2 regions of the Cobetia sp. LC6 genome follow, and region 1 is predicted to be linked to the other one. Evidence: predicted binding sites of a transcription regulator. Region 1 holds the regulator's gene; the other holds the start of a gene.
What was found. Region 1 encodes sigma-54, which starts transcription at its own class of promoters, with help from an activator protein. Its sites were predicted from a motif close to TGGCACNNNNNTTGCTNT; they were not measured.
Positions count from the first base shown of each region.

Region 2: the regulator sigma-54 is predicted to act here: its motif matches at 1,945-1,962, upstream of QQF40_RS07560 (DUF3305 domain-containing protein).

Region 1 is NZ_JASSPL010000001.1:40,823-46,501, forward strand. Features, by position in the region: gene hpf (ribosome hibernation-promoting factor, HPF/YfiA family) at 1-234, opposite strand, end outside; gene QQF40_RS00195 (RNA polymerase factor sigma-54) at 886-2,334, opposite strand; gene lptB (LPS export ABC transporter ATP-binding protein) at 2,568-3,308, opposite strand; gene lptA (lipopolysaccharide transport periplasmic protein LptA) at 3,312-3,890, opposite strand; gene lptC (LPS export ABC transporter periplasmic protein LptC) at 3,999-4,682, opposite strand; gene QQF40_RS00215 (KdsC family phosphatase) at 4,682-5,251, opposite strand; gene QQF40_RS00220 (KpsF/GutQ family sugar-phosphate isomerase) at 5,380-5,679, opposite strand, start outside.
Region 2 is NZ_JASSPL010000004.1:266,333-272,011, forward strand. Features, by position in the region: gene QQF40_RS07550 (substrate-binding domain-containing protein) at 1-881, opposite strand, end outside; gene QQF40_RS07555 (formate dehydrogenase accessory sulfurtransferase FdhD) at 881-1,816, opposite strand; gene QQF40_RS07560 (DUF3305 domain-containing protein) at 2,025-2,582, shown strand; gene QQF40_RS07565 (DUF3306 domain-containing protein) at 2,579-3,364, shown strand; gene QQF40_RS07570 (4Fe-4S dicluster domain-containing protein) at 3,842-5,679, shown strand, end outside.

The DNA of each region.
Region 1 (5,679 bases):
GGCGAGCGCGTCGATGGCAGCGTACATGTTGGGGTCTTCTGCCAGGGCGTGGAGGTCAGCGCCTGCTGCGTGCAAGGTGCAGGCAGCCTGCTGGCGCTCCTTCTCGATCGACAGTGTCACCTGAACATTGGTGATGTTGTCGTAATGCCGTTCGAGGCGAGCGAGCTTCTCGTTGACGTAATCGCGGAGAGGATCGGTAAGTTCCACATGATGCCCGGTGATATTCACTTGCATGGACACGCTCCTTTATCCAGCGGGTTGCCATTCAATTGTAACCCTTTTTGACTACGAGCAAACCCTGATCGGACGCTCTGCAACAGGCTTGACGACCACCGTCTGGCGATGTTTTCGCGCCCTTGCCAGCGGCATCAGATGTCGTGAGCGTCTGTACCGACAATGCCCAAGCTTTGCGCAAAGATCAACGCTGCGCTGCATCGTGGCTCAGTGCTTGTCTTCAACTCAGTGAGGGGTAACGGAATGGACTTCAAGGTCACGCTTGAAGGGTGGTGCATGAAAGGCGCGCAAGAAGGCGGGTTTTCGTCGCCAATCCCTGCATGTACGCCGCCTTTCAGGCGCTTGGGTTGCGTGGAGCAAGCGGCGTGCCGGAAGGATCACCGAGTGACATCCCGGTGCAATACGGCTAAAAGTGACTTTAAAAACATGCGATTGACGGTAAATGATGCAGCCGGAATGATGGATTTTTGCCATCATCCTGCGCGCCATGATGGGCCATTGACGAGCGGTTGACGGAATGACAGGGCGCGCGCCAGGCGCGCCGGTGTCAGTAATGTCAGAGGCTGGTGAGAGAGAAAACCAGTGTTTGAGGTTGGCGGCAACGGCCATGATAGGAGGGAGACCAGGCGCATGGCAGCCGCAGGTGACGCATCAGGCCAGACGCTTGCGCTCGCTGGAGGATGGGATGCCCATCGCTTCGCGATACTTGGCCACGGTACGGCGTGCGACCTCGATGCCATCGCTGGCGAGCAGATCGACCAGGCGTGAGTCGGAGAGAGGCTTGCGAGCCGGTTCTTCCGCAATCAGCTTGCGGATGCGGGCACGAATGGCGGTGCTTGAGTGGGCGTCGCCACTGCCGCTGCCACCGACCTGGCTCGAGAAGAAGAACTTGAGCTCGAAGACGCCGCGCGGGGTGTGGATGTATTTCTGGGTCGTGACCCGCGAGATGGTCGATTCGTGCATCTCGACCACTTCGGCGATGTTGGCCAGAATCAGTGGCTTCATGCCTTCCTCGCCTTGCTCGAGGAAGTCGATCTGGCGCGCCATGATCTCGCGGCCGACCTTGAGCAGGGTGTCATTGCGTGATGACAGGCTCTTCATCAGCCAGCGCGCTTCCTGCAGGTTGTCCTTGAGGAAGGTGTTGTCGGCGGACTTGTCGGCACGCTTGATCAGTGCGGCGTATTCCGGCTGGATGCGCAGCTTGGGCAGCGCTTCCGGGTTGAGCTCGACCTGCCAGCCGTGGCGGGTATGACGCACCAGTAGATCAGGGATCACGTAATCGCTGGCGGGCTCGCCCCAGGCGGATGCCGGACGCGGATCGAGCGCGCGCACCAGGCGGATGACGTGATCCAGCTCGTCATCGTCAAGGCTCAGTCGGCGCTTGAGCAGCTTGCGATCATCGTTGCCCAGTGCCTCGAGGAATTGACGTACCAGGCGACGCGCCTGCGCCAGCAGCGGCAGATCATCCGGCAGCAGCGCCAGTTGCAGCAGCAGGCACTCGCGCAGGTCGCGGGCGAAGACGCCGGTCGGGTCGAACTGCTGCAGACGCAGCAGTACCTGCTCGAGCTCGGAGGCCTTGAGGCCGGGCAGGCCCTGGCCGCGCAGACCATCGACCAGCTCATCGAGTGACAGGCTCAGGTAACCGGCACCGTCGACGGCATCGATCAGGCTCTCCGCCATCTGGCGTTCACGGCCATCGAGGTCGGTCATCGCCAGCTGCCAGCGCAGGTGGTCCTGCAGGCTCTCGACGCTGGTATTGCGATCGAAGTCCGGCCCTTCTTCGCTCCCGCTGCCACTGCCGGAGCTGGTCAGGCTACCGGCGTGGTCCTGGTAGAGGTCCGACCAGTCACTGTCGAGAGGGTATGCCTCGGGAATCTCGCTCGAGGAGTCGGCAGTGGAGATCTCGCTCGTATCCTGTGTCTCGATGACATCCAGCGACTCGTAGTCCTCGTCGAGCTCCAACATGGGGTTGGACTCGAGGGCTTGCTGAATCTCCTGACGCAGGTCGAGCGTCGACAGCTGCAGCAGCTGGATCGCTTGCTGAAGCTGCGGCGTCATGGTCAGCGAGGTGCCGAGGCGGAGTTGCAGGGTGGGTTTCATGGAGTCAGTCAATTCACGGCAAAGGAACGTGCTTACTACGCTATACCGTGACTCGGGCCACTGACAAGTGGTTGCAGTGAATATTCAAGCAACTTGCATGCCATGTTTACACCAAGGTGGTATGGACGTCATGCATGCGCCTGATGTCAGACATGAAAAAGCCGCTACGCGATAAAATCACGCAGCGGCTTATGAAGCTTTCGCCGTGGGAGGGCTCAGCGCATCCGCTGGCCCTAGAGCGTGAACTCGTGGCCCAGGTAGACGTCGCGTACCTGCTGGTTGGCCAGGATGGAGTCCGCGTCACCGTGAGCGATGATCTGACCATCGCCGACGATATAGGCGGTGTCACAGATATCGAGTGTCTCGCGCACGTTGTGGTCGGTGATCAGCACGCCGATGCCACGGTCACGCAGTTGACGCACGATGCTCTTGATCTCGCCCACCGAGATGGGGTCGACGCCGGCGAAGGGCTCATCGAGCAGTACGAAGTCCGGCTCGGTGGCCAGTGCGCGGGCAATCTCGACCCGACGACGCTCCCCGCCGGACAGGCTCATGCCGGCACTGGCACGAATATGCGTGATGCTGAATTCCTCGAGCAACTCTTCAAGACGTGCCTTGCGGCCATTGCGATCCAGATCCTTGCGGGTTTCCAGAATCGCCATGATGTTGTCGGCCACCGACAGCTTGCGGAAGATCGACGCCTCCTGCGGCAGATAACCGATGCCGGCGCGTGCGCGTTGATGCATGGCGGCAGCGGAAAGGTCCTTGTCGTCGATGGAGACGTTGCCGGCATCGGCGCGCACCAGCCCGACGATCATGTAGAACGAGGTCGTCTTGCCGGCGCCGTTGGGGCCCAGCAGGCCGACGATGTCACCCTGACGGATCTCAAGCGAGATGTCCTTGACCACCTTGCGGCCCTTGTAGGCCTTGGCCAGATGGCGAGCGCTCAGCGTACGCGGGGTAGCAGCAGTCATGACTCAGTTTTCCTTGCTGGCATTGGCGCCGCGCGGCGTCAAAGTCATGTGTACGCGACCGCCTTCGGTCTGCTGTGCCGTCTTGCTGTTGTTGGCGTTCACCTGGCGCTTGTCGAGGAAATACTCCACGTAGCCGCCTTCGAAGGTGTCATCGCCTTTCTCGAGACGCGCATTGCCGACCAGCTCCACGCGGCGCTCCAGCGCATGATAGCGGATGGTGTCGGCCCAGCCCTTGACCAGCTTCTCGTCGGGTGCGGGTTGCTGTTCCAGGTAGGCACGCTTGCCGGTGGCCTTGACCAGCGAGATCTCGCCGCTGCCGGCGCGGCTGATATCGACGCGGCTGGCATCGAGCTTCATGCTGCCCTGGCGCATCTCCACCTGGCCGGTGTAGGTGGCTGTGCCGGCCTTGTCATCGAGAGACAGGGCGTCCGCGGCGATGTTGATCGGCTGGCTGGCATCACTGTCCAGCGCCATGGCGGCCGGGGCGAAGGTGGACATGCCCAGTGCCAGGCAGAGCGCCATGACACCGCTGTTGAGGGTCTGGCGACAGGCCGTCAAGGGCTTGCGAGTCGTGGAAGTCATGGTGGCTCCTTGGCATGACGGGGTCGCCGCCCGAGCAATGATGCCATCGAGCGGCAGGGAAGAAGGTGTTGCGGCGCGGGTCATGGCGCGACGGCCAGCCCGGCAGGTTCATTCACCGCTGGCAGGCGCTGCCTCGAAGGTGCTGTTGATGCGCCCGTCATCGGTAGTGGTGCTGTCGGTGCCCGAGTCGATGCGCTCGGCTTCCTTGCTGGCCTCGCTCTGGCCCGTGCCGGGTTGCAGGACGCTGCGCACGCGGCCCTGCAGCACGGCGGAATCCCGGGAGAGGTCGGCGCTGAAGCTGTCGCTTTCGACATGCTGGCCATTCTGGGTGATCACGACCGGCACGTCACTCCAGGCGCGATTCTGATCACGGCTGTAGTGCAGAACATCGGTATCGAGGGTCCAGCGGTCATCGGGCTGGCGCAGTCTGGCATTGCCCTCGAGAGTGAAGGTGTCGCCGCCGGCGCTCAACACGCCACTGTCCCCCGTGGCATACCAGCGGCGGTCTTCACTGTCGTTGGTGCGAATCTTCGGGGTCTGCGCCCGGGTCACGTCATCGCCTGGCGTATGCTCGATATGCGGCGAGCTCATGGACTGGATCGCCACGCCGCGCGCATCGAAGCGTGTCATGTCTGCCCCGTCGAGATAGTAATCCGGCTCACTGCTGTCGACCTCGACATTGACGGTCGATTCCAGGCTGTTGCGCTGCTCGATCAGCGCCAGCACGCCACCGACGAGCAGCAACAGCAGCATCAGCCAGAGACGCGGAGAAGGGCGGGGCAGGCGTAACATCAGGGGCGCGACTCCTGCAGGTAGGTATCCAGCACCGAGGCCCAGTGGCCCTGTGCCTTGAGCAGCAGATCACAGAGCTCGCGTACGGCGCCATCGCCGCCCTGGCGTGAGGTGACCCAGTTGGCCTCGCTCATCACGTAGGCCATGGCGTTGGGCACGCTGACGCCGAGACCGACACGACGAATGGCCTCGCGGTCCGGCAGGTCATCGCCACAATAGGCGACCTCTTCCAGCTCGATCCCGTGCTCGCGGCACAGGTCGGTCAGCGCGACCAGCTTGTCTTCACGGCCCTGGATGACATCCTGAATGCCCAATTCCTTGGCGCGACGCTCGACCATCGGTGAGCTGCGGCCGGTGATCAGCGCGACGCGAACGCCACTGCGCAGCACCAGCTTGAGGCCATGGCCATCCTGGACGTGGAAGGACTTGGTCTCGACACCGTTGGCATCGTAGTGCAGGCGGTTGTCGGTGAGCACGCCATCGACATCCAGCGCCAGCAGGCGCACGCGGCGTGCGCGGTCGATGATGTCCTGCGGATATTCTTCGCTCAGGGAATTCGTGTCGCTCATGGTCTTTCTCCTCGCACTCCGTGCATGCTTGACGCTGTCCTGTGAACGGCGCTGATGGGCGTTGAGCGGTAGCGTCTACTGTCGGGACGATCTGCCGTCGAACAGAGACAGCGAACGCCCGCGGGAGTTCAGATCACGCCGCTGGCCAGCAGGCCGTGCATATGGATGGCTCCGATGGGGTGCTCATCCTCGTCACAGACTACCAGAACGCTGATGCGGTTTTCTTCCATGATGCGCACCGCTTCGGCGGCCAGCATGCTGGCACGCACGGTCTTGCCGCCGCGGGTCATGACATCATCGACCTTCAGCGCGCGCAGATCGCCGTGCTGGTCGAGTGTGCGGCGCAGGTCACCATCGGTATAGACGCCGACCAGGTGGTCGTCATCATCGATCACGCAGGTGAAGCCCATGCCTTGACGTGTGATCTC
Region 2 (5,679 bases), on a different contig from region 1:
GCCTCTTCACAGACCGGCACGAAGCCGAGGCCGAACTCATTGGCGGCCGACAGCGTGCCGGGGCCGACATCCACCTCGCCCCGCGCCACCATCGACGCCACTTCCCGCTCGGAATAGGCGATCGCCAGGGTGTTAAGCTGCTCGGCACGCATCTGATGGCCGGACAGCCACTCCTGCAGGAAGCGTTGCGAACCTGCCCCCTCCTGTCGCACCGCCCAACGCCGCTGCGAGCCGAACAGCCCGCTGGGGTCGATGGACAGATGGCGGTCGTCATTGCGGATGATCAGCCCCTGAGTGCGGCGCGCAAGCCGCACCATCACCCATTGGCGATAGCCATCGTGACCGCGAATCAGCGCCGGATGCCGCAGCGCCGCCTCCTCCGCGCGCCCCCAGTGAATGGCGCAGACGTCAGCACGCCCCTGACTGAGCAGATCAAGCCCCAGACGCGTGCCGGTCACGCTCATGCCATAGAAGGCGCTACCGGCATGCTGCTGATTGAGACGCATGGAGAGCGCGGCCAGCAGCGGGTCATCACTACCGGTGATCATCAGGCGATCCGCCAGCACACCATGATGGCTGGACTCGAGAATCCATTGCTCCACCAGTCGCCGCGGAAACAACCACTTGCCGGTCACCTTGGTCGCCGGCATGGTGCCGTCACTGGCCAGCTGATAGATCTTCTTCTCGTTGAGATGCAGCAGGCGCGCAACTTCCTGCACCGTCAGAAAGGGGTTGTCGTGGGGGACCGGAGCCTGCCGGCCAGTGGCTGCATTCAGGGACTCGCCTGAAGTCTCAGCGGCAGAGCTGCCTGAAGGTGCGCCGAGTTCGGAGGAAATGCCCTGTGAGGGTTTGACGCCCAGCGGCGAACAGAGACGGCTCATCACTGCCCCTCCTTGTCGTGCCCGGCTGCGCAGGCTGATGAAGATGGCTTGCCTGACGCGTCATGGCGAGACGACTTGAGGGCGTCGCCTGCACGCAGAGGGGGGATGGCGTCCAGCACCAGCCGCCCGGCAGGGTCCACCGCCTGGAAGTGGCGCCCCTTGGCGCGCGCAATCAACAACACGCCAAAGCGTTCCGCCAGCTCCACTCCCTTCTGCGTGACACCGGAGCGTGAGACCAGCACCGAGACCCCCGCCTGAGCCACCTTCAGCACCATCTCGGAAGTCAGACGACCGGTGGTGTAGAAGATATTGGCCCCCTGATAATCACTGACATCATCACTCAGGGGCGCCAACCAGCTCAGTCCCGCCAGCGTATCGACGGCGTTGTGGCGGCCGACATCCTCGATGAACGCCAGCACTTCATCATCGCGGCACAGGGCACAACCGTGCACTGCACCGGCCTTGCGATAGGTCGCGTTGTGCGCCGCCAGCGCCTCCAGCAGGCGATACAACAAGGCCTGACTGAAGGGGGCTGCGTCCAACGCGGCCAGTGATTGGCGCTCCAGCAGATTGCCGAATACCGTGCCCTGCCCACAGCCGGTGGTCACGGTGCGCTTGCCGAGGCGCTGCTCGATATCCTCAGGCAGATGACGCGTCACCACCGAGGCGCTCTCGACTTCCCAATCCACCTGCAGCGCCTCGAGGTCCTCAAGCTCACCCAGCAGGCCCTGATTGCGCAGATAACCGGCTACCAATGCCTCAGGCTCGGCACCCAGGGTCATCAAGGTGACGATCTCGCGACGATTGAGATAGATGGTCAGCGAGCGCTCAGCGGCAATGGACTGCTGATGACGCTCACCGCGCTCATCCATGACTTCGATGTCCAGCGTAGTGGGTAGTGTGGCGCGACTGATCGCTGGCCGTGCAGAGGGCATCATGAACTCGGGTCTCCCTGATCGAGCCGGTGGGAATGGCAATTCTTGCGCTGAATCGCAGTAGAGTACCAGTCCGATGGCAGAGCTGTCCCCGCACTGACTGATGAAGACCCTGATATCGCAAGCGCCGGCATGTATCTTGCAAACCAGCACCATCGCAGCATTCTTTTCAGACCCGCTTGCGGGTATAGCAGTGAACAAGGAAGCCATGTCTGAATCCATCCCTCCCCGCAGTGACGACACCCGCTGGCTGAGCATCACCCTGGCACCCACCACGCAGAAACTGGGGCGTTTCAGCATCGACACCTGGCGGATTGCCGACCTCTCGCCCTCTGCAACGCCAGAGACAGACTCGCACGCAGCAGAGCCTGCCGCCGCTGAAGAAGTAGCGCATCGCCGCACCCTGCCACTGCAGCTTCACCTCACCGAGCGCACCGATTACCGCTACAACCTGCGCTGCGAGCAGCCGCGTCTGTTCGTCCAATGCGATGAGCGCGAAGCCGACGGCATGCAGCCCCGCGTGGTAACAGCCTGCCAGGAAGTGGCATCGCAGTGGATGGATGGCGACCAGCTGGTGCTGGACGTGCCGATGCCCCCTGCCTTGATGGTGTGGCTGGAAGCCTACCTCGCGCGTCACGGTGAGCGCATCGACGAAGGCAAGAAGAAGAAACGCAAGGGCGCCGGGCGCGCCAGTCAGGCAGAGCAGCCCGCCGCGACACCCGACAGGGCGCATCAGCCCGGTAATGGTACGGAAAGCACGTCATGAGCCAGCACGACGATAACGCAAGCCCGGCCAATGAAGGCCTGTTCTCGCGCTGGTCACGCCGCAAGCAAGGCGACACCCGCCGTGAAGATCAACTGGCACAGCCGGACAGCACAGAGGGAACCAAAGACGACGCCCTCCCGCCCTCACAGGCGGAAGTCGTCTCTGACCATAGCGCTGCCACCTCAGCAGCGAGCGTCTCGGTGCACGAAACCCCGAGCGGCGATAGCTCCTCCACAGCAGAGCAGGCATCAGAACAGGCAGCTGCCGAGAACGATCAGCACGCATCGGACGCTGACAATGCTGAAACGCCAACCATCGAGCTGCCAGACCCCGACACCCTGACCCCAGACGCCGACATCAGCGCCTTCATGCAGAGCGGCGTAGACCCGGCGCTACGCCAGCGTGCGCTGCGACGCATCTTCATGGGTGGCGAGCACTCGGAGCGCGATGGGCTGGATGACTACGACCAAGACTTTTCCCAGATGCGCCCGCTCGCCGAAGGTGTCGCCGACACGCTGCGCAGCTGGACCCGTAGGGTCGAAGAAGGCCTGGAAAAGCTCGATGAGGCGAGCGAGACACCCGAGGTGGATACGGCGCAGGAGACAGACTACCAGATCGCTGAGCAGGCTAATGACGGTGAGGCGCCATTGAACGAGACACACGCGACACCCAGGAAAGAGATAGTCGAGTCGTCTGACTCGCAAGCGATACTTGCGCAAGACTCGACCGAGACAGCACCCGAATCAGATGAGGGCCGTGTCGCCCATTACAAGCGTGACTAGAGGCCGATACCACAAGCCACACCAGGGCGTCAGGATGACACGCCGCGACTCGACATGAGTCATTATGACCCACGAGCAAGCCGAGCACGTCTGACCAAGGTCATCCTGATGCCTCATGAGTCACCCTGACGCGCCTAATCAAGGCGCACTGACTGCAACGCACAGGCAAGATTCAGCATGACATGCCAACCCTTGAAGATGATGACAAACGTCAACCGCCTGCGGTGATGAGCGCCTGCGCGACCTGACCGCGCCTTGCGCGCGCCGGGCGTGAAAACGGCAATGTCATCAATATGTTGCAAGGACAGCTGGCCTGTCATGAATCCCCACTGAACGACTGTCGATCGCCGACCCGGCCCTCACCGCGAAAGACCGAGTGAGGCCGCGAGAATCAGCGACGACCGGGACCTGCATCATCCGCCTGCCACCTGACGGCAGCTTGCATGCAAGGTCCGCCACGACCGAATAAGGATGAGGATGCTCAGCTCAAGCCTCGAGAGCGCTCAACGCGCCCTCAATCAACAAGCACGCCAACGCGCCCTGTCATCCGCCATGGGTGGCTCGCCTGCCTCCAGTCTGCCGCTGTTGGCGACGGATGCCGGTAGCGCCCCCATCCGCTATCACAGTCAGGGACGCACCGTGATCATCGGCAGCGAGGCGCGAGTGCGCGCACTGGCAAGCCTGCTGACCCGCCTGCCGACTACCGCTCAGCTGCCGGTGGCACTCTTGATCAGTGAGCAGGACAACAGTGCGCTGGTGACGATGGATGAACAGCATCTCGCCGCCAGCGAGTCCCTGCCGATACACAGTGCTCCGCGTGACATGCTCGCGCTGAGCGGTCACCTCGGCCAGTTCAGCCTTGCCAGTAATGGCGTCAATCTGGCCGCCGCATTGGCGCCGCAAGGTGCCGGCAGCGCGACCCATTTCGACCTGGTCGCCGACCTGTCCAGCCAGCCGCTCAACCAGGCGGAACTGCCACCGCCCGGCTATCTGCAAGCCGGTGCGGACGTCATGGCCGAGCTGGACCAGCTGGTCGCCGATGCCGAAGCCGCCCAGCAATCACTATCACAGCTGACCTCCTGGGCCATGCAGTTCGCGGGCTTGATCGGCAACTTCGACAAACCGAATTACGTGACCGTCAATCTCGATACCTGCGCGCACGCCAGTGCCGGCAATATCGGCTGTACGCGCTGCCTGGCATCGTGCAGTGCCGATGCCATCTTCTCGGTGGCTGGTCGTCGCAATGCGCATATCGAGATCGATCCTTACCTGTGCCACGGAGCGGCCAGCTGCGTCAGCGCCTGCCCGACCGGCGCGCTGAGCTTCACCCAGCCCCCGGCCGAGCAGCGCATGGAGCAGATCCAGCGCCTGCTGGAGCGCTATCAGGATGGCGGCGGCCTCTACCCGCTGCTGCGCTATCGCCTGGAGCAATCCCCTGCCTCGCAGACTGCCTTGGCGAATGTCGACCAGGAACGCAGCCTTGATATCACCCTCGAGGAAATCTCCGCCACCGGCCATGACGAGTGGCTGGCCGCACTCGCACTTGGTGCGACGCAAGTCATCGTCGAACTACCCCACGACCTGCCCGCAGGCCAGCACCAGCAGCTTGATAGCGAACGTCGCCTGGCACTGACCCTGCTCGACAGCATGGGGCTTGCCAATGCGGACAGTGGCGAACCGCGCATTCGCTTCGTCTCGCCGCCTCCCCCCCTGCCGCAAATGGATCCCCGTGAGGCTGAAGCCCTGCCCTTGATCACGCCGCTGTGTGTCGCTCTGGCACCAGGCGCGGACAGTGAAGAAGAGCAGCAGCCCAGTCAGCCGATCGCCCGTGACTGGTTGCTGGGTCAGCCACAGGCACGCCTCGGCAAGCGCGAACGCCTCAATCGCGTGCTCGATCACCTGGCGACACTGTCAGTCGCGGACCTGGCGCAGGACAGCGTCGCCGTGCCGGCAGGCGCGCCCTTCGGCGTGGTGAACGTCGACAGCGACAACTGCACGCTGTGCCAGGGATGCGTCGCCGTCTGCCCGACCAGCGCCCTCTCGGCCAATCGCACGTCACCTGCACTATCCTTCACTCAAGGTGACTGCGTGCAGTGTGGCCTGTGCGAGCAGGCATGCCCGGAGCAGGTCATCACCCTTACGCCTGGTTTTGCTCCGCAGCCCGAGGTGCGCCGCGAACCGCAGCTGATCAAGCAGGATGTGCCCTTCCCTTGCATCAGCTGCGGCACGCCGTTCGGCTCCACCGCCACCATCACGGCGATGCAGACCAAACTGGCCTCGCATGCCTACTTCCAGGGCGATGGTGCACTGCGCCT